2 regions of the Asaia sp. Ae19-3 genome follow, and region 2 is predicted to be linked to the other one. Evidence: riboswitches for the same ligand, from Rfam matches in the RefSeq annotation. Region 2 holds a riboswitch; the other holds the start of a gene.
What was found. A riboswitch is a leader RNA that binds a small molecule or an ion and turns the genes downstream of it on or off. The one in region 2 is predicted to bind S-adenosylmethionine.

Region 1: another riboswitch for S-adenosylmethionine. It lies ahead of AAID99_RS10825 (threonine aldolase family protein); the one in region 2 lies ahead of metZ (O-succinylhomoserine sulfhydrylase).

Annotation. Positions count from the first base shown of each region.
Region 1 is NZ_JBCHWF010000001.1:2,481,577-2,490,188, forward strand. It holds gene addB (double-strand break repair protein AddB) at 1-1,720, opposite strand, end outside; gene tsaE (tRNA (adenosine(37)-N6)-threonylcarbamoyltransferase complex ATPase subunit type 1 TsaE) at 1,717-2,151, opposite strand; gene AAID99_RS10820 (trimeric intracellular cation channel family protein) at 2,276-2,914, opposite strand; gene AAID99_RS10825 (threonine aldolase family protein) at 2,911-3,936, opposite strand; SAM-I-IV-variant riboswitch at 3,988-4,100, opposite strand; gene AAID99_RS10830 (NAD(P)/FAD-dependent oxidoreductase) at 4,250-5,272, shown strand; gene alr (alanine racemase) at 5,330-6,475, shown strand; gene AAID99_RS10840 (D-amino acid dehydrogenase) at 6,472-7,731, shown strand; gene AAID99_RS10845 (hypothetical protein) at 8,015-8,305, opposite strand.
Region 2 is NZ_JBCHWF010000001.1:405,492-414,103, reverse strand. It holds gene argJ (bifunctional glutamate N-acetyltransferase/amino-acid acetyltransferase ArgJ) at 24-1,259, shown strand; gene AAID99_RS01700 (NAD(P)/FAD-dependent oxidoreductase) at 1,543-2,778, shown strand; gene AAID99_RS01695 (2OG-Fe dioxygenase family protein) at 2,805-3,563, shown strand; gene AAID99_RS01690 (hypothetical protein) at 3,636-4,199, shown strand; tRNA gene AAID99_RS01685 (tRNA-Gly) at 4,226-4,299, opposite strand; SAM riboswitch at 4,402-4,481, shown strand; gene metZ (O-succinylhomoserine sulfhydrylase) at 4,547-5,734, shown strand; gene apaG (Co2+/Mg2+ efflux facilitator ApaG/CorD) at 5,771-6,244, shown strand; gene AAID99_RS01670 (ligand-binding sensor domain-containing diguanylate cyclase) at 6,204-8,336, opposite strand.

The DNA of each region.
Region 1 (8,612 bases), 2.1 Mb from region 2:
CCTGCAGAACGCGCTGACCGAACACCATTTTCCCGGCCATCGACGCCAGCAGGAATGCAGGCAGCCCCACCAGACTCTGGGGCGGCAGAACTGCGCCATGCGTCATCAGACCGACCAGATGACGTGACAGGGCATGGCCCTCTGCGCCCATCCAGAGACGCTCTTCACCCGGTTGCTCCTGCGTGCTGGCCAGAGCTTCCGCCGCCCTGATAAGGCGTGTCAGCAGCTCCGGCAGAGGCAGGGCACCGCAATTCAGCAAGGGCGAGACAGCCGCGTCGAGACGATCCAGAAACAGATCGAGCGGCTCGGCCTGATCGGGGCGATCGGCACTCTCGGCCTCGCTCTGGTCCTGACGATCGAGCGCCTGACGAAGGCCTTTCATGCCCGGTGGTGGTGCAGGCCCACGTAAAACCAGACGCTCGAGACGGCGCGCCGTTGCACGGCAATTGCCGGGTGTGCTGCCAAGCGCCACGAGCGGATGCTTGAGCAGGGATAGAAGCGCCACCGGCGCCAGATTTTCGGCAGCGGCCTCAGCCAGAAGACGGAGAAGGATCGCAGCCGGGCTGAGCGCGAGGCTCTCGCCTGCGCTGTCATCCGCCACGATGCCGTAGCGCAGCAATTCGGTCGCGACTCGTCTGGCCAGAGCGCGGTCCGGGGTGACAAGCGATGCCGTTCTGCCGGAGCTTTCAACTGCCTCTCGCAGAATCATGGCGATGCTGGCGGCTTCCTGCTGCTGATCGGCCGCATCTAGACGGGTGATTCCGGTCAGAGGCAGAGGCACTGTGCTTTCTCCCCAGGCAGAAAGTCCCTCCATGGGGCGCATCATCAGGCTTGCCAGCTTTATGCGGTCCTGCATGGCTTCGCGAAAAACCATCCCTTGCGGTAGCACCCCGTCATCCCAGAGTGTGATGGTTTCACGGGAAACACCCAGATCATCGAGAAGACGTCGAAAGCCCGATTGCGGATGGCTTTCCGGCAGGGTTGCCCACAGCGTATCGGGCAGATCGAGATCGACACCGGGCAGGATCACGCAACCCTGAGGCGCATCGAGCACGGCGCGAAGAATGGCGCAGACAGCAAACATGCCATCGGTGAAACCCACAGCCCAGAGCCTTCCCTGCGGGGGTGCCTGCGTCCAGCGTTCGGCCTGCGCCCTGAGCACGGCGACCTGACGCGCCACCGGGTTCATCAGACCGGTTTCGCTCAGCCAGGCGGGCCAGGCTTCGGTGACGATATGCAGGAACTGCAGCGTCTTGTGCCAGTGATCGGCAAAACGCGGCTCGGCGGCATCGGGCAGGCGCTCGCGCAGATCGACCCCCACACGCTCGGCATCGTCCATCAACTCCGCCAGAGCCGAGGCCAGAGGCCAGGCCTGTTCGAGCGTCAGTTCCGCGCTGAATACGCCCTTCGCCCGCAGAACCAGCGCCGCCAGAACCGACAGACGACGCAGCGGATCAACCGCGGCAGGAAAGGAAAACGCCTCGACACCCGAAAGCGCCAGATCGTCTTCGCTCACATCGCCCACTGGCAGGATGCGCGGCAATAATGCCGCCTTGCCATCGAGACAACGCAGGAACGCCTCGGTGAGGTTGCGTGCCGCACGACGCCCCGGCACAAGAATCAGCGCGTTGGCATCGTCCTGAGCAGCACCCCCCTCAAGCCAGCGTCTTGCCACGTCATCAAGAAAGGAACGGTCTGCGGGGATGGTTGCGAGAATCACAGCCTGCCGCTCCAGCCCTTGATGGTCATCCTGCGCGCCTCTTCGGCTTCCCCTTCGGTCAGGGTGAGATGCAGCGCATGATCGGGCAGTTCGTCTTCTGCGCGTTCGGGCCATTCGACCAGCATGATGCCCTCCTGCAACTCGTCCCAGCCGAGCTCGAAAAGAGCGTCCGGCCCATCAAGACGCCAGAGATCGAAATGCGCCACAGCCCCTTTGGCGGTGTCATAGGTCTGGACCAGCGAAAAGGTGGGGCTGGGCACCTCAAGTGCAGGATCCTGCGCCAGCGCTCTCAGAAAGGCCCGGGCAAACACACTCTTGCCCATGCCCATCTCGCCATGCAGCGCGATCACATCTCCCGGCTGCGCAAGACCCGCCAGACGGGCGGCGAAAGCTTCGGTGGCGGGCTGATCGGGCAGGTCGATTTGGCTCATACTGACAGTGTAAAGCCCGGCTATCTGGATGGGTAGGGGGCTGACAAGCGAGCGAGCCCGATATGTCTGACGCTTCTGGCAGATCTGACCTGAAGGGCCTCAAAAAGGCCCGAAGGTAAAGCTCTTACCGGCGATAGGCGGGCAGGTCGACCTTGCCGAGGATGGCATAGCCGCGCAGGCAGAAACCCAGCACCACGGCAATCGCCCCTGCCGCGATTGGAGGAAGACCGACAGCATCCAGGCCGACATATAACCCTGCGGCGAGGGCTGCAGCGGTGACATAAAGCTCGGGCCGGATCACGATGGAGGGCAGACCTGCCAGCACGTCACGGATAATGCCGCCCATGCAGGCCGTGACCACCCCCATGATGGCCGCTGGCAACCAAGGAATGCCATAGGCTGTGGCCTTGGCGGCACCATAGACAGCATAAGAGGCAAGCCCCAGCCCGTCGAACCAGTCGATGGCACGCTCATGCCAGACACGATGAGGCGTAAACCAGACCAGCAGGGCGATGCCCAGACAGACGGCAATCGGCGCCGTGGCATGCATCCAGAATACCGGCGCGCCGATCAGCAGATCGCGCAGCGTGCCGCCTCCAACGCCGGTCATGGCCGCGAAGAACGCAAAGGTGACCATGTTCTGCCTTGCCCTTGCAGCAACAAGCGCGCCCGATATCGCAAACACAGCCGTGCCCGCCATGTCGAGATCGGACAATGTCGATGCCGAGAGCGCATGAATACTGGCAAGAGTGGCAGGGCTCACGCCGCGAGCGCCTCGATATCGGCGGCGAGTTGTGCCACGCGTTCGGGTGCGGCATCCCAGGCAAACATGAAGCGCGCCCCCCCGCCGATGAACGTATAGAAACGCCATCCCCGCTTGCGCAGCCCTTCGAGCACGGTTTCCGGTGCCTTGAGAAACACGGCATTGGCCTGCGCCGGAAACATCAGGGAAAGACCGGGAACTGCCGTGATCCGCTCCGCCAAAGCCCGGGCGCTGTCATTGCCGTGCTGGCCGTTACGCAGCCAGGCGCCACTCTCCAGCAGACCGACCCAGGGTGCGGAGATGAAGCGCATTTTCGACGCCAGCTGCCCGGCTTGCTTGCAGCGATAATCGAAGCCTTCGGCCAGGGCCGGGTCGAAAAACAGGATCGCCTCGCCAACGGCCATTCCATTTTTCGTGCCGCCAAAACACAGCACATCCACCCCTGCCTGCCAGGTCATTTCAGCGGGCGTGCAGCCCAGAGCGGCGCAGGCATTGGCAAAGCGGGCGCCATCCATATGCAGACGCAGCCCCAGTTCGCGACAGGTATCGGCAATGGCGCGTATTTCCGCCAGAGAATAGACCTCACCCGTCTCGGTCGGCTGGGTGATCGTCACGACCTTGGGCTTGGGATAGTGGATATCGCTTCGACACGTCGCCAGAGCGCGAATGTCTGCCGGAAACAGCTTGGCGTGGTCCGTGCGAGCCACCAGCAGCTTGGAGCCATTGGAGAAAAATTCGGGAGCACCACACTCATCAGTTTCGACATGGGCGAAAGATGAACAGATAACACTGTTATAGGACTGGCAGAGCGATGCCAGCGCCAGTGAATTGGCTGCCGTGCCGTTAAAGGCAAAGAACACTTCGCATTGGGTGCCGAACAGCGCGCGGAAACTGTCAGAGGCGCGGTTTGTCCATTCATCATCGCCATAAGCCGGCACTGAACCCGCATTGGCCTGCTGCATCACATCCCAGACTTCGGGGCAGATACCGGCATAATTGTCACTGGCAAATTGCTGGGCCACGATGATCAGTCCTTTCTGGACGTACAGGGGCTCCGTGCGAAAGGGGGGTGTGGCGTGTCCCGAGATTGCCGGAGCGGCCACATCTCTCCGGCGGAAACCGGAGATACCACCTTGCCCGGGAGCAGGTTGGCGCCGACAGGACCTGTCGGCTCTTGATGCTGGCGGCTTTCGTATCAAAGCCATGAGTGTCACGCAATGTGCTTCTGTCCGACAGGCGCTAACGCAAGCCATCCTCCGGCTCTGGGCGAGCCTCGCGGTTTCTGTTAGCTGCTATGAGGAACACAGGACATAACAGACAGGATTGAACGCGCTTATGGGCCAGACTCCTCTCGACATCGATGTCGCCATTATCGGTGCAGGGCCGACCGCCCTTTTTGCGGCTTTCGAATGCGGGATGCTCAAACTCTCCTGCGTTCTGATCGACGCTCTGGGAGAGATCGGTGGCCAATGTGCGGCGCTTTATCCTGAGAAGCCGATCTATGACATTCCGGGCCATCCCTCGATCGAAGGCGGCGCACTGATTGCGGCACTTGATGCCCAGATCGCCCCGTTCGATGTGCCGCGTCTGCTTGGCCAGCGTGTCGAGAAGCTCTCTGGCGCCCGTGGCGCATTCACGCTCGAGACGGACAAGGGCCAGATCGTGACGGCACGGGCTGTCATCATTGCAGCCGGTGCCGGTGCTTTCGGGCCGAATCGCCCGCCGCTGGAGGGGCTTGACGCCTACGAGGCCAGCGGAGCCGTTCAGTATTACGTCCGCAAGCGCGCCGATTTTGCCGGCAAACGCATTGTCGTGGCTGGTGGTGGCGACTCCGCCCTCGACTGGGCGCTGTCGCTCTCGGACATCGCTGAAAAGATCTATCTGCTACATCGCCGCGATCGCTTCCGCGGAGCGCCGGAAACACTGGCTCAGATCGAGGCCCGGGTGGCAGAAGGCCGCATCGAGAAGGTGGTGCCGTATCAGCTTCATGCGCTTCAGGGTGACAATGGCGCCCTGTCAGCTGTCGACGTGATTGATCTCGATGGGCAGGTGCGCCGTATCGAGGCGGATACGCTGCTGCCTTTCTACGGGCTTTCGACCGACCTCGGCCCGATTGCCACCTGGAATATCGACACGATCCGCAGCACCCTGCCGGTGACGCCTTCGACCATGGAAACCAGCCTGCCCGGCGTTTTTGCCATTGGCGATGTGGCGACCTATCCCGGCAAGCTCAAGCTGATTTTGCAGGGCTTCAGCGAGGGCGCAATGGCCGCTCATGCCATCCACCCCATCGTTCATCCTGACCAGGCGCTGCATTTCGAATATTCCACCAGCAAGGGTGTGCCCGCAGGCTCTTGAGCGACGGCAGGGCGCGGTTTAGAATGATTCCGAAATGATCGAAAGACGCGAACCCTTATGACAGTACAGCAGAGCGAGGTGGAAGCAGGCGCGAAACATCGCGCCGGAGGGTGGTTGCGAATCGACCTTGATGCCCTCAAGCAGAACTACGCCCTGCTGCAACAGAAGGTGGGCACAGAAATTGCCGTGGGCGCTGCCGTCAAGGCCGATGCTTATGGGCTGGGCGTGGCGCGTGTCGCCCCGGCCCTGTACCGTGCGGGCTGCCGTCGCTTCTTTGTTGCAACGGTTGACGAGGGGCTGGGCCTGCGTCCGCTCCTTCCCGCAGATGCGGCCATCTGCATTCTGAACGGTCCGCCCCCGGGCAGCGAAGCGCTTCTTCTTACCTCGGGCCTGACACCTGTCCTGAACAGCCTTGACCAGGCGCGGCGCTGGGCGGCGCTCTGCCGGGAAACAGGGCGCAAGGCAGCCTGTCTGCTTCAGCTTGATAGCGGCATGTCGCGTTTCGGTCTTTCGGAAGGGGATCTCGACACGCTCTGTGCAGAGGGTCTGCCCGATGCGCTTGATATCGCCTTCGTCATGAGCCATCTCGCCTGCGCGGATGATGCCACCTCGTCACGCAATGAGGGGCAGCGCCGGGCATTCGAAACGCTGAGGCGCAAGCTCCCTGCCCTGCCAGCCAGTCTTGCGGCATCGAGCGGTATCTTTCTGGGCGAAGAATTTCACTTCTCTCTGGTTCGCCCTGGCTACGCGCTGTACGGCGGCAATCCGACCCCTGCCCTTCCCAACCCGATGCATCCGGTCGTTACCATGCTGGGTGGGCTGGTTCAGGATCGGTGGATCGCCCCGGAGACTGCAGTCGGGTACAGTGCCCGCTTTGTGGCCACACAGAAGACCCGCATTGCCACGCTTTCCGTCGGCTATGCCGACGGTTTTCATCGCCGCGCCGGTGGCCTCACCAGCGCGATCCTGCCTGCAAGACCCGAGATTTCGCTCCCTGTCGTAGGGCGGATCTCGATGGATTGCATGGCGCTGGACGTCACCGCGCTGGGAGATATGGATCTGCCCCCCGGCACGGGTTTCGAGCTGATCGGCCCCCACCGTCCGCTGGACGAACTGGCCTCAGCGCTGGATACGATCGGATATGAGCTGCTGACCAGTCTCGGGAAGCGCTTCCATCGTGAATACATTGAGAGTTCACAATGAAGATCATCGTCATGGGCGCCGGTGTGATCGGCGTCACTACTGCCTGGTATCTCGCCGAACAGGGCCATGAGGTTGAGGTCATCGATCGCCAGCCCGGTGTCGGCCTCGAAACTTCCTTTGCCAATGCGGGTCAGGTCTCGCCGGGTTATTCCACCCCCTGGGCAATGCCGGGCCTGCCGCTCAAGGCAGCGCGCTGGATGTTCCAGAAACATGCGCCGCTCGTGGTGCGCGCGGCTGCTGTCAACGCGCCCATGCTGCGCTTCATGACGCAGCTTCTGACCAACTGCACGCATCATGCCTATGACATCAACAAGAGCCGTATGCTGCGTATTGCGGAATACAGCCGCGACTGTCAGGCCGAACTGCGCCGCTCGACCGGCATCACCTATGATGACGGCCAGAAGGGGCTGATCCAGCTCTTCCGCACCGACAAGCAGGTTGAGCACGCTCATGAAGACATGCGTCTGCTGGCCGAAAGCGGCGTGACGCATGAGCTTCTGGGCATGGACGAGGTGCTGAAATACGAGCCTGGTCTGGGTGCCGCCCGTCATCTGCTCAAGGGCGGCCTGCGTCTGCCGGGCGACGAGTCGGGTGATGCCTATCTCTTCACCCAGCGCCTGGCCGCCATGGCCGCGGAAAAAGGCGTGAGCTTCCGCTTCCGCACCGAGATCCAGGCCATCGAGGCAGCAAGCGATGCCATTTATGGCATCCGCACCAGTGCTGGCCGCCTGACAGCCGACGCCTATGTGCTGGCGCTTGGCAGCTATTCGCCGCGTCTGCTCAAGCCGATCGAGCTCGACCTGCCGGTCTATCCGGTCAAGGGCTACTCGCTCACGGCGCCGATCACCGATGAGAGCCGCGTGCCGACCTCGACGGTCAATGACGAGACCTACAAGGTGGCCATGACTCGCCTTGGCGACCGTATCCGTATTGGCGGCACGGCAGAACTGACTGGCTGGCGTCTCAAGCTGAGCCAGGATCGTCGCGAGACGCTCGAACTCTCGTTCAACGAGATGTATGGCGGCGCCGATCTCAGCCGCGCCCGCTACTGGACCGGCCTGCGCCCCTGCACACCCGATGGTACGCCTGTGATCGGCCCGTCCGGCCGTTACAGCAATCTCTGGCTCAACACGGGCCATGGCACGCTGGGCTGGACCATGGCCTGTGGCTCGGGCCGGATTCTGGCTGACCGCATCAGCGGCAAGCGCACGGATATTCCGGCGCTCGATCTGTCGCTGGATCGCTATACTTCCTGAGGGGCTTTGGGGCTCTGCCCTGAACCCGGAAGGGGGCTTGCCCCCTTCACCCCGGCCTGAAGATCACGATCTGATCTTCAGGCGGCATGACTGCACGATACAAACAGCTCTGCTCGGTCTTTTGTTACAGGAGGCCGTCAGCTTTGAAGCATGTCCAGCAGCCTGACCGACAAGCTGAAGCAGGCCTTGTGGGCCATCGCCTCATACCTCCCGGGACATGGCGCATCGGGCACAAAAAAGGGGCCGTTTCCGGCCCCTTTTCCGTAACCAGTCTCAGGACTGATCAGTTGCCGGAAGCGTCCTTCTCGGCGGCAGCTTCTGCACCCTTCTTGTGGTGCTTGTGCTTGTGCTTGCCCTTATGCTTGTGCTTGGCAGCCTTGTCGTCGGTCGATGCCGCCGGAGCAGCTTCAGACGTCGGAGCCGGAGCGGTGGCTTCCGGCGCTGCAGGAGCGGCCGGCGCAGCAGCGGCAGGAGCCTGGGCAGCCGGAGCCGCATCCTGAGCAAAAGCAGGAACGCTCAGCGTCATGGCAAGAGCGGCAACACCGGTGAGAAGGCGACGATTGAAAACGAGCATGAAACGAGCTCCAGAAAACGAATTCACATAATCACAGGCGTCAGTCAGTCCGAAGAAAAGGGCCGTCTGAACTCATGACCTCGTGGACGCTAACAGTATTTTCTCAAATCGTCTCGAAAGAAATTAGATAAAATGACTGTAATCGCACGGTAAAGGCGCATATTCGCCTTAATCGCGACATGATCATAAAAAAAGGCCACCGCTACCGGTGACCTTTCTTCAAAAGCTCATTCGTTTGTGAACGGGCCTTGTCGTCCTGTCAGGATGCCGCCCGACCGATTGGTGCCAACCGGTCAGGAAACACATC
Region 2 (8,612 bases):
CCTTCCAAGCTCGGAGACAGATCATGGCCAAAGCCCTTCCCCTCTCCCCCCTCGCCCAGCCTTTGCCGCGCCTTGAGCCGGTAGCAGGCGTGCGGCTTGGCGCTGTCGCCGCTCAGATCCGTTACAAGGATCGCCCCGATCTCATGATGATGGAGTTCGAGCCCGGCACGACAGCAGCAGGCGTTTTCACCCGCAGCAAATGTCCCGGCGCCCCCATCGACTGGAGCCGCGCTGCCCTGGCCCAGGGCACGGCACGGGCGCTGGTTGTCAATTCGGGCAATGCCAATGTCTTCACCGGGCGTGCCGGTGTTCTGGCCACCCAGATCTCTGCCGCTGCTGCTGCACGCGCCGTTCATTGCGCCGCCACTGAAGTCTTCCTCGCCTCGACGGGCGTGATCGGCGAGCCGCTGGACGCCGAACGCATCAGTGATGCGATGCCGGGTCTGTACGAGACGCTCACACCGAGCGGCTGGGAAGATGCGGCACGCGCCATTATGACCACCGATACCTTCCCCAAGGCGGCCACACGCAAGGTCACCATTGCGGGCAAAGATGTCACGATTCAGGGTATCGCCAAGGGGAGCGGCATGATCGCGCCCGACATGGCGACCATGCTCGGCTTTGTAGTGACAGACGCTGCCATTTCCCATGACGTGCTGCAGGCCATGCTGCATGTCGGCACGGATCACAGCTTCAACGCCATTACGGTCGATTCTGACACCTCCACCTCCGACATGGTGCTGGTTTTTGCCACTGGCAAAGCCGGACACCCCCCGATCACCTCTCTGGCTGATCCGGAACTGGCTGCTTTCCGTGAGGCTTTCGAATCCCTGCTTCTCGAACTGGCCCTGATGGTCGTGCGCGATGGCGAAGGCGCTTCGAAGCTCTTCACCGTGCGTGTGAACGGTGCGGTTTCCGACGAGTCCGCCAAGAAGATCGCGCTTGCCATCGGCAACTCGCCGCTGGTCAAGACCGCCATCGCTGGTGAAGACGCCAATTGGGGACGTGTCGTAATGGCAGTCGGCAAGAGCGGCGAACCCGCCAATCGCGACACCCTCTCGGTCGCCATCGGAGGCACCTGGATTGCCCGTCAGGGCACTGTCGTCGAAGGCTATGACGAAGCACCGGTCGTCGCCCATATGAAGGGGCAGGAAATCGAGATCCAGATCGACCTTGGGCTGGCCAATGGTCATGCCCAGATCTGGAGCTGCGACCTGACCCATGGCTATATCGACATCAACGGCTCCTACCGGAGCTGAAATTTCCGGCGACCGGCTTTTCAGGTCGGTCGCCCAGCGACGACAAGAGCGGCATTAGATTGCCCTCATAGTCGGGCCTTCTCTTTGTTGAGAACCGCTTGCATCTGATTGCGTTCAGATTTAGTACCCTGTCTGTCCATTTTTGATCGTCCGAGGGCTTTCAGCGACTGGACGGACGGATCGATTGCACCCACATTATGGGTCGATAGCTCCGAGAGCTACTCCAAAACGCAATCAGATCAGCGTCGTATACGCGCCCGAACGACGCTGAGGAGGAACAGGCATGGCAAATGCATTTCGCGTGGTCATCATTGGTGGTGGCGTTGCCGGGATGGAAACGGCAATGACCCTCGGTCGTGGGCGTCATCGCCTGATCGAGACCACGCTGATCGACAAGGGTGCCGTGCATTACTGGAAACCCATGCTGCATGAGTTTGCCGCGGGCACCGGCCAAGAATCGCGTGACTGTACGACCTTCGTCGAGGCGAGTCGCCGCTTCGGCTTTCGCTTTGTGCAGAGCTCGCTGAGCAGCGTTGATCGCGAAAAGCACGAGATCCGTCTCGCGAATGACGAGACCGTTCCCTACGACATGCTGATCGTGTCTCTTGGCTCCCGCTCGAATGATTTCGGCATCGAAGGGGTCATGGCCAATTGCACCTTCATCGATTCCCTGCCCGATGCCAGCCTGTTCCATGAAAAATTCCGTGCCGCCTTCCGCGAGGCAGCTGCGGCCAACCGCAAGCTCGATGTCGGCATTGTCGGCGGCGGCGCAACAGGCACACAATTGGCCGCTGAGCTCTGCAGCGCCATCGACCTCGCCCCCGGCTATGGCAAGGAAGCCAGAAAGAACATTCTCAGCCTTTCCCTGATCGAGACAGGCAAGCGCATTCTTCCCGCTTTCCCCGAGCGCGTTTCCAACGATGCCCGCAAGCAGCTTGAGGCGCTTGGTGTCAGCGTTCTGACCGAGGCGATGGTGACCTCGGTGGATGAGGAAGGCTTCCAACTCAAGGATGGCCGTGTCGTTCCCGCCGAGCTGCGCGTCTGGGCGGCAGGTGTGCGAGCAAGTGCCGCAACGGAATTGTTCGAAGGGCTTGATATCGCCCGTGGTGGACAGATCGTCGTCAACCATCACATGCAATCGACCCGCGATACGTCGATTTTCGCTCTCGGCGACTGCGCGCGCATCAATGACGCGCCGCTTCCTGCCACGGCACAGGTCGCCAGACAGCAGGGCATCTATCTGGGGCGCGCCATTCCTGTCATCGCGCAGGGACGTGAGCCCTCGACATTTGTTTACCGCGATCGTGGTGCCGTGGTCTCGCTAGGTGACTATAATGGTTGGGGTATGGTCGGCTCCTCGACGAGTTTCGGAGGTGGCCTTCTGCGTGGGCTTGCACCGCGATGGCTGCATGATCTAATTTTCCGTCAGCATCAGATCGGCGTCATGGGTCTTGCGCGCGGAACGGCAGCTTTCCTGAAGGCACATCTGTTGCCGACTCGTCCGCGTCTGGACCAGTAACCTTCGATCAGCGGTAGATTGACGTCATGCCCTTGCAGCGTTCTCAAGTCCTTCCCCCAGCCGAATCGGCGCGCCTCGACACGATGGTCGCGACCCTTCAGGAGAAGGGGTTCGCTTTCGAACGCGGCAAGGAAATGCGTTCCTTCCTGGAAGCCTTCGGCTTTCAGGACTGGGAGAACTTCGCTGAAAGCTGGAACCGCCTAGGTCTCGACCGTTACATGGCCGATGGCGGGCGCTACCGTAAAAGACGCTATGCTACCTACGCGCTGACGGGCGGGCGTATCGAGCGCAAACGCCACCAACCGCATTATCAGAGCCGCGATTACAATCTCCTCAATGGCGGCATAGAACGCTGGTTTGGGCCCATTGAGGATGCGATTGCCGCGCATCCCGTCATGCTATCCATTCTGAATGCCGCCCATCTTCTGGCGCTGCGCATGACACCCGCCTCGACGCAGCCCGATAGTTGGCACGCTGAAATTCATCAGTTCCGCATAGAGGCGCAGGCGGGGAAGAATGGCCGCCCCACACCCGAGGGCATGCATCGCGACGGCGTGGACTGGGTCTTCGTGCTGATGGTCAATCGCGAGAACGTGGCTTCAGGAGTGACCTCGATCCATAATGATCATCGTGAGGAAATCGGTTCTTTCACTCTTGAGGCACCGCTCGATACGGCCCTCGTCGACGATCATCGCGTCTATCATGGCGTAACTCCTGTCGAGCCGATTGACCCCGCGCGTCCGGCCTATCGTGACGTACTGGTCGTGACACTGCGTCACGCCTAAAAGAGCCGCAAAGGCAATCTGCCCACGACTCGCCGAAAGAGCGATCCGATACTGAATATGAAAGAAATTCCGATGCGTTTTGGTCTTGCTGTGGCGAGTATCGCAGTCATGGGGCTGGCCATACCAGCGAGCCTTGCCCGAACGCATCACGCCACGACAAATACCGCCCAGGCAAAAGACGCCTCAGGGCCTCGGCCGGTCATTCTGAGCGCGCAACCCGGCACCAATCTCGATCAGGTTGCCCGCCAACTCAACAGCGCCGATCTTGCCGATGCCGCCAAGCATGATGACAATCCGGTCGTTCTCGTTGCGTCAGCCCCGCTTTCGTCTGATCGCAGCGATATGGCGCTGTTCGTGCAGCTGCAATCAGCGCGCCTCTGTGGTTCCGCAGGATGCTCGACCTCGGTCTATCTGCGCCATAAAGGCGGCTGGAAGCTTGTTCTGGATTCGGTCAGCGGGGCTATTTCGGTTTTGCCAAGCCGGCATAATGGCATGCATGATCTGCTGATCGACAAGAATGATCGCTGGACCTGGAATGGTTCAGGCTATCAGGACGGCGCTCCTGCCCCGGCTGCCCCCTCGGCCCCAAAAGACAAGACGCCGGAAGCGCCAAAGAAGAAGCTTCTGCGCGGCTGAACTATTTCGAATTTTCAGGGGAATTCTGGAGCGGGTGAAGGGAATCGAACCCTCGTATGCAGCTTGGGAAGCTGCCGTTCTACCATTGAACTACACCCGCATGGCGCTCCTTCTATCGCAGCTTGTGTCACGATGCAATCACGCGGCATCGGTTGACGAAGCAGGCTCGCTTTGCGCATAGTTCCGCCGTCGCTTCTCGAAGGAGGGCGTCCCTCGCGATTTGAAAGGCCGGATTGCGGCGAGGCTAAACAACAGCGCTAAAGAGGCCCGGGATGTTCTGCATTCCAGGTTTTCCACGGCCAGAATCGCACCACTTTCTTTTAGGTGCATTTTGGAGCGTCTTTTCCATGACAGATACATCCTACGGCCCGTCGACCAAGCTGCTTCATCAGGATGTCAGCCGCACCGAGCACGGCGAAACCAGCGAAGCGATCTTTCTGACCTCCGGCTTTGTCTATGACAGTGCCGAGCAGGCAGCCGCCACCTTCACGGGCGATGTCGCCCATTATCAATATTCGCGTTTCGGCAATCCGACGACCGATGCCCTGCAAGCCAGACTGGCCCTGCTCGAAGGGGCTGAAGCCTGCATCGTCACAGCCAGCGGTATGGGCGCCGTCTCTTCCGCCCTACTCGCCCACCTCAAGCAGGGCGATCGCGTCGTGGCCTCGCGCGCTCTTTTCGGCTCGTGCTACTGGATCGTCACCACGCTGCTGCCGAAATACGGCATCGAGACTGTATTGGTCGACGGTGATGACTGGGCTGGCTGGGAAGCGGCCCTCTCACAGCCGACAGGGGCGGTTCTGATCGAGAGCCCCTCCAACCCGATGCTTGATATTCTCGACATCGAGCGCATTGCGACACTCGCCCACAAGGCAGGCGCACTGTTGATGGTCGATAATGTCTTCGCCTCACCGGTAGGCCAAAAGCCGATCGCTCTGGGTGCTGATGTGGTGCTGTATTCCTGCACGAAACATATCGACGGTCAGGGGCGCGTGCTCGGCGGTGCTGTCCTCGGGCGCAAGCAGTGGATCGAAGAGACACTGCAGCCATTCACCCGCAACACGGGTAACGCCCTCTCACCTTTCAATGCCTGGGTATTGCTCAAGGGGATTGAAACCCTGCCATTGCGCGTCAATGCCATGGCGGCAAATGCGAGTGCGGTGGCTCATTTCCTCGAAAATGCGCCCGGTATTGCCCGCGTTTCCTACCCGGGTCTGGCCTCTCACCCGCAGCGTGCGCTCGTTGAAAAACAGATGAGCAATGGCGGCTCACTCGTTGCCTTCGAAGTTGAGGGCGGCAAGGAAGGCGCTTTCCGTTTCCTCAATGCCTTCAGGCTCATCGCCATTTCGAACAATCTCGGCGATGCACGCTCTTTGGCCACACACCCGGCCACGACGACCCACTCCAAGGTAGACGTGCAGGAACGCGCACGGCTTGGAATCACGGACGGGGCCATACGGCTTTCGGTGGGACTTGAAGACAGCAAGGATCTGATTGCCGATCTTGAGAGGGGCCTCGCCGCGCTCAAAGCCTGATTGCTTTTAGCGTCTCCATGGGCCTACAAGGCGGGCATGTCGCATAAGCCTGCCCCTCCCCGCCTTGTAGCAGACCCGGAAGCGAGTCTTGCTGAAGCTATGGATGCCGCTCCCCGCTATGAAGCGGTGACAAGAGACATCACGATTTCCGTGCGTACGTTCTGGCTCGAGGATCAGTCCCTGCCCGAAGACCATCATTACGCATGGGCATATCATATCCGCATCGAAAATAGCGGCGATGAAACCGTCCAGCTCCTGAGCCGGTCATGGGAAATAACCGACGGACGCGGTAAAACGGATCATATTCACGGCGAGGGCGTTGTCGGCGAGCAGCCCATTCTAGTGGCGAATGAAGTTTTTGAGTACACGTCGGGGGCTGCTCTGCCGACGCCTTGCGGCTTTATGCGCGGTCTTTTTCATATGATCGTTCCCGCCACATCGGAACGCTTTGAAGCCACGATCCCGGCCTTCAGTCTGGATAGCCCTCATCGTCTTGGTCTTGTGCACTAACCACGATACGGCCTCGTCCCTCAAGCTTGGCCTTGTACAGAGCCCGGTCGGCGCGCTCGAGCGCATCTGCCCAGGCCTCCTCTGCTCTCGTGCGGGCTATCCCGACGCTGCAACCGATCGATAACGGCCCTATCTTGGTTTCGAAGGGCACATCGCTCAGTCCTGACAACAGGCTCGCGATACGTGCTTGCGCATCGTCAAACTCCCCCTGCACGACAATCAGGAATTCCTCGCCGCCGTGACGGCCAATGATTTCTTCCTGCCGCTTCGCCTGAATCAGACGCGCGCCAATCCCTGCCAGAATTTCGTCTCCGATCGCGTGACCAAAACTGTCATTGATTGACTTGAAGTAGTCGACATCGAACAGTGCCAGGGTAGCCGAGCGCATGACCCCCGTATCGTCGGGGCGTGACAATTTCTCGAGCAGACGCATGACGCTCGCCTCGGCAGTTCGCCGGTTCATAAGCTTCGTAAGACCGTCCTGACGAGCCTGCTGCTCGAGCGCCGTCTGGGCCGCTCGCATCTCGATCGTGCGTTCATCGACCAGAGCCTCGAGATGGCGCTGGCGTTTCATCAGATAACGAAAACGCAGCTTGTTCAGCGCATAAGGCAGCGCGATGATCGAAACCGTATAGAGCAGGATGAGCGGCCATGCGCTCCACCACGGCCGCTGCATCCGGATTTCTAGGACGATAGGCTCGGAGACCAGATTGCGGTTATCATTCAGGGCCTGCACTATCAGGCGGGAATGTCCCGGCGGTACGAAATTGTAGCGAATTTCGCCGGTCGTCGTTGTAATCCAGTTCCCATGCACGCCGTCGAGACGATAGCGGAAATAAGTCGTGGAAGAGAGCGCTGTATTAAGAGCGCCCAGAGTGACCATGAGCGGGTCACGCGAATAGGGCACAGCTTTTTCCGGCAACATTTTCTCGCCCAGCATCACCTTGATGAAAACTGGCCTGAGATCCTGCTTCTGAAACAGATGCTCTGGATGCATCAGATGCGAGACGCCGCGAGACGCCGTTATCCAGATTGTCCCGTCCCGGTCCTCTGAAAGACCCTGCTGGTTGATGTTCGCTGCGATCAGACCGTCATCCCTGGTCGCACGGACCCACTGATGCCCGTCAAACCCCGCCAGTCCATTCTCCGTTCCGACCCACAGACGCCCCCTTGAATCCCAAAGCAGACTGAAAACAATCGAAGAGCCAACCAGCGAGGGATCGATCTGTTCGATTCTGCGAACATGATTCCCCTCAAGCGTGAGATGCAGAAGTCCGTTACGAGCCCGCAATCCTCCGATCCACAGATCGTTCCGCGATGAGAAGGTCATGGCAATCGGCTTGAAATCAGCAGAATTCGGCCAGTGCGTGACGACAGGGACCCATCGCTCGTCAGCCGATTTTCGATAGAGAATGTTACCCTCAACGGCCCAGGGCGTTCCATCTTTCCTGAGTGCAACTGTGGCGGCCGGGGCCGCAAGCGGCCTTCCCTGCACATCCCTAACCATATCTGGCTTCGCTTCCGTGCCGGAGGCGAAAGACAGCAAACCGTCATCGGAGGCGATCCATAACGTGCCAGATCGTCTTGAAAAGGCCAGACCCATCACACGGCTAACCTCGAGATGTCTATCACATGCCAGCATCAGATTTTTTATACGACAACGAAGTAAGGTCGCATCGTTTACAGGAGCCCAGAATGCTCCTGCGCCATCGCTCGTTCCGAAGAAAAAGTTCCCGTCCGCAAGCCTGTGACCCAATTCATCGCCGGAGAGCGCATATATTCCTTGGCCTGTGAATACGAGGTTATCATCGCCAGTTGGCAGGACTGACCAAACAGAACGGATGTCCTGCGGTTCGAGATTTTCCCAATCGCCCCAGCCAATCAGCTTGTCGAGTTCAACCAGATCCTGTGCGGTCCAGAGCTGCTTGTCCCGGTCGACATAGGCGAAGGTAATATCCTGCTCACGGCTCAGATCGTGGTTGAGAAAACTCCAGTGTCGACCGTCAAATGATCGCATCCAGTTGCCATCGAAGAAAATAGTCGCATCGGATGAGCCGACAGCAAAGGTGGGTCGTTCTCCAAGATCTGCCACATTGAACTCCCAATCGATAGGAGCTTGAGAAAGAACGCCAGCGCTATCGGAGGACGTTAGATTTTTTTCGCGCAGCAGGCAGATGTTCAAGCCAGCAGGCGCGTTTGGACAGATCGAAAACCCTGACGATCTTGAGGAAGGAATAACGTCCCGCCCACTCAGATCACGAACTGAGGTCGCATTCCTTGAAACGACGAGAACACGATTGCCCGTCTGATAGATTGAAGCGCCTCTCGTTCCCGAAACACTCTGTTCCGCACAAGAGAGCATTTCTGA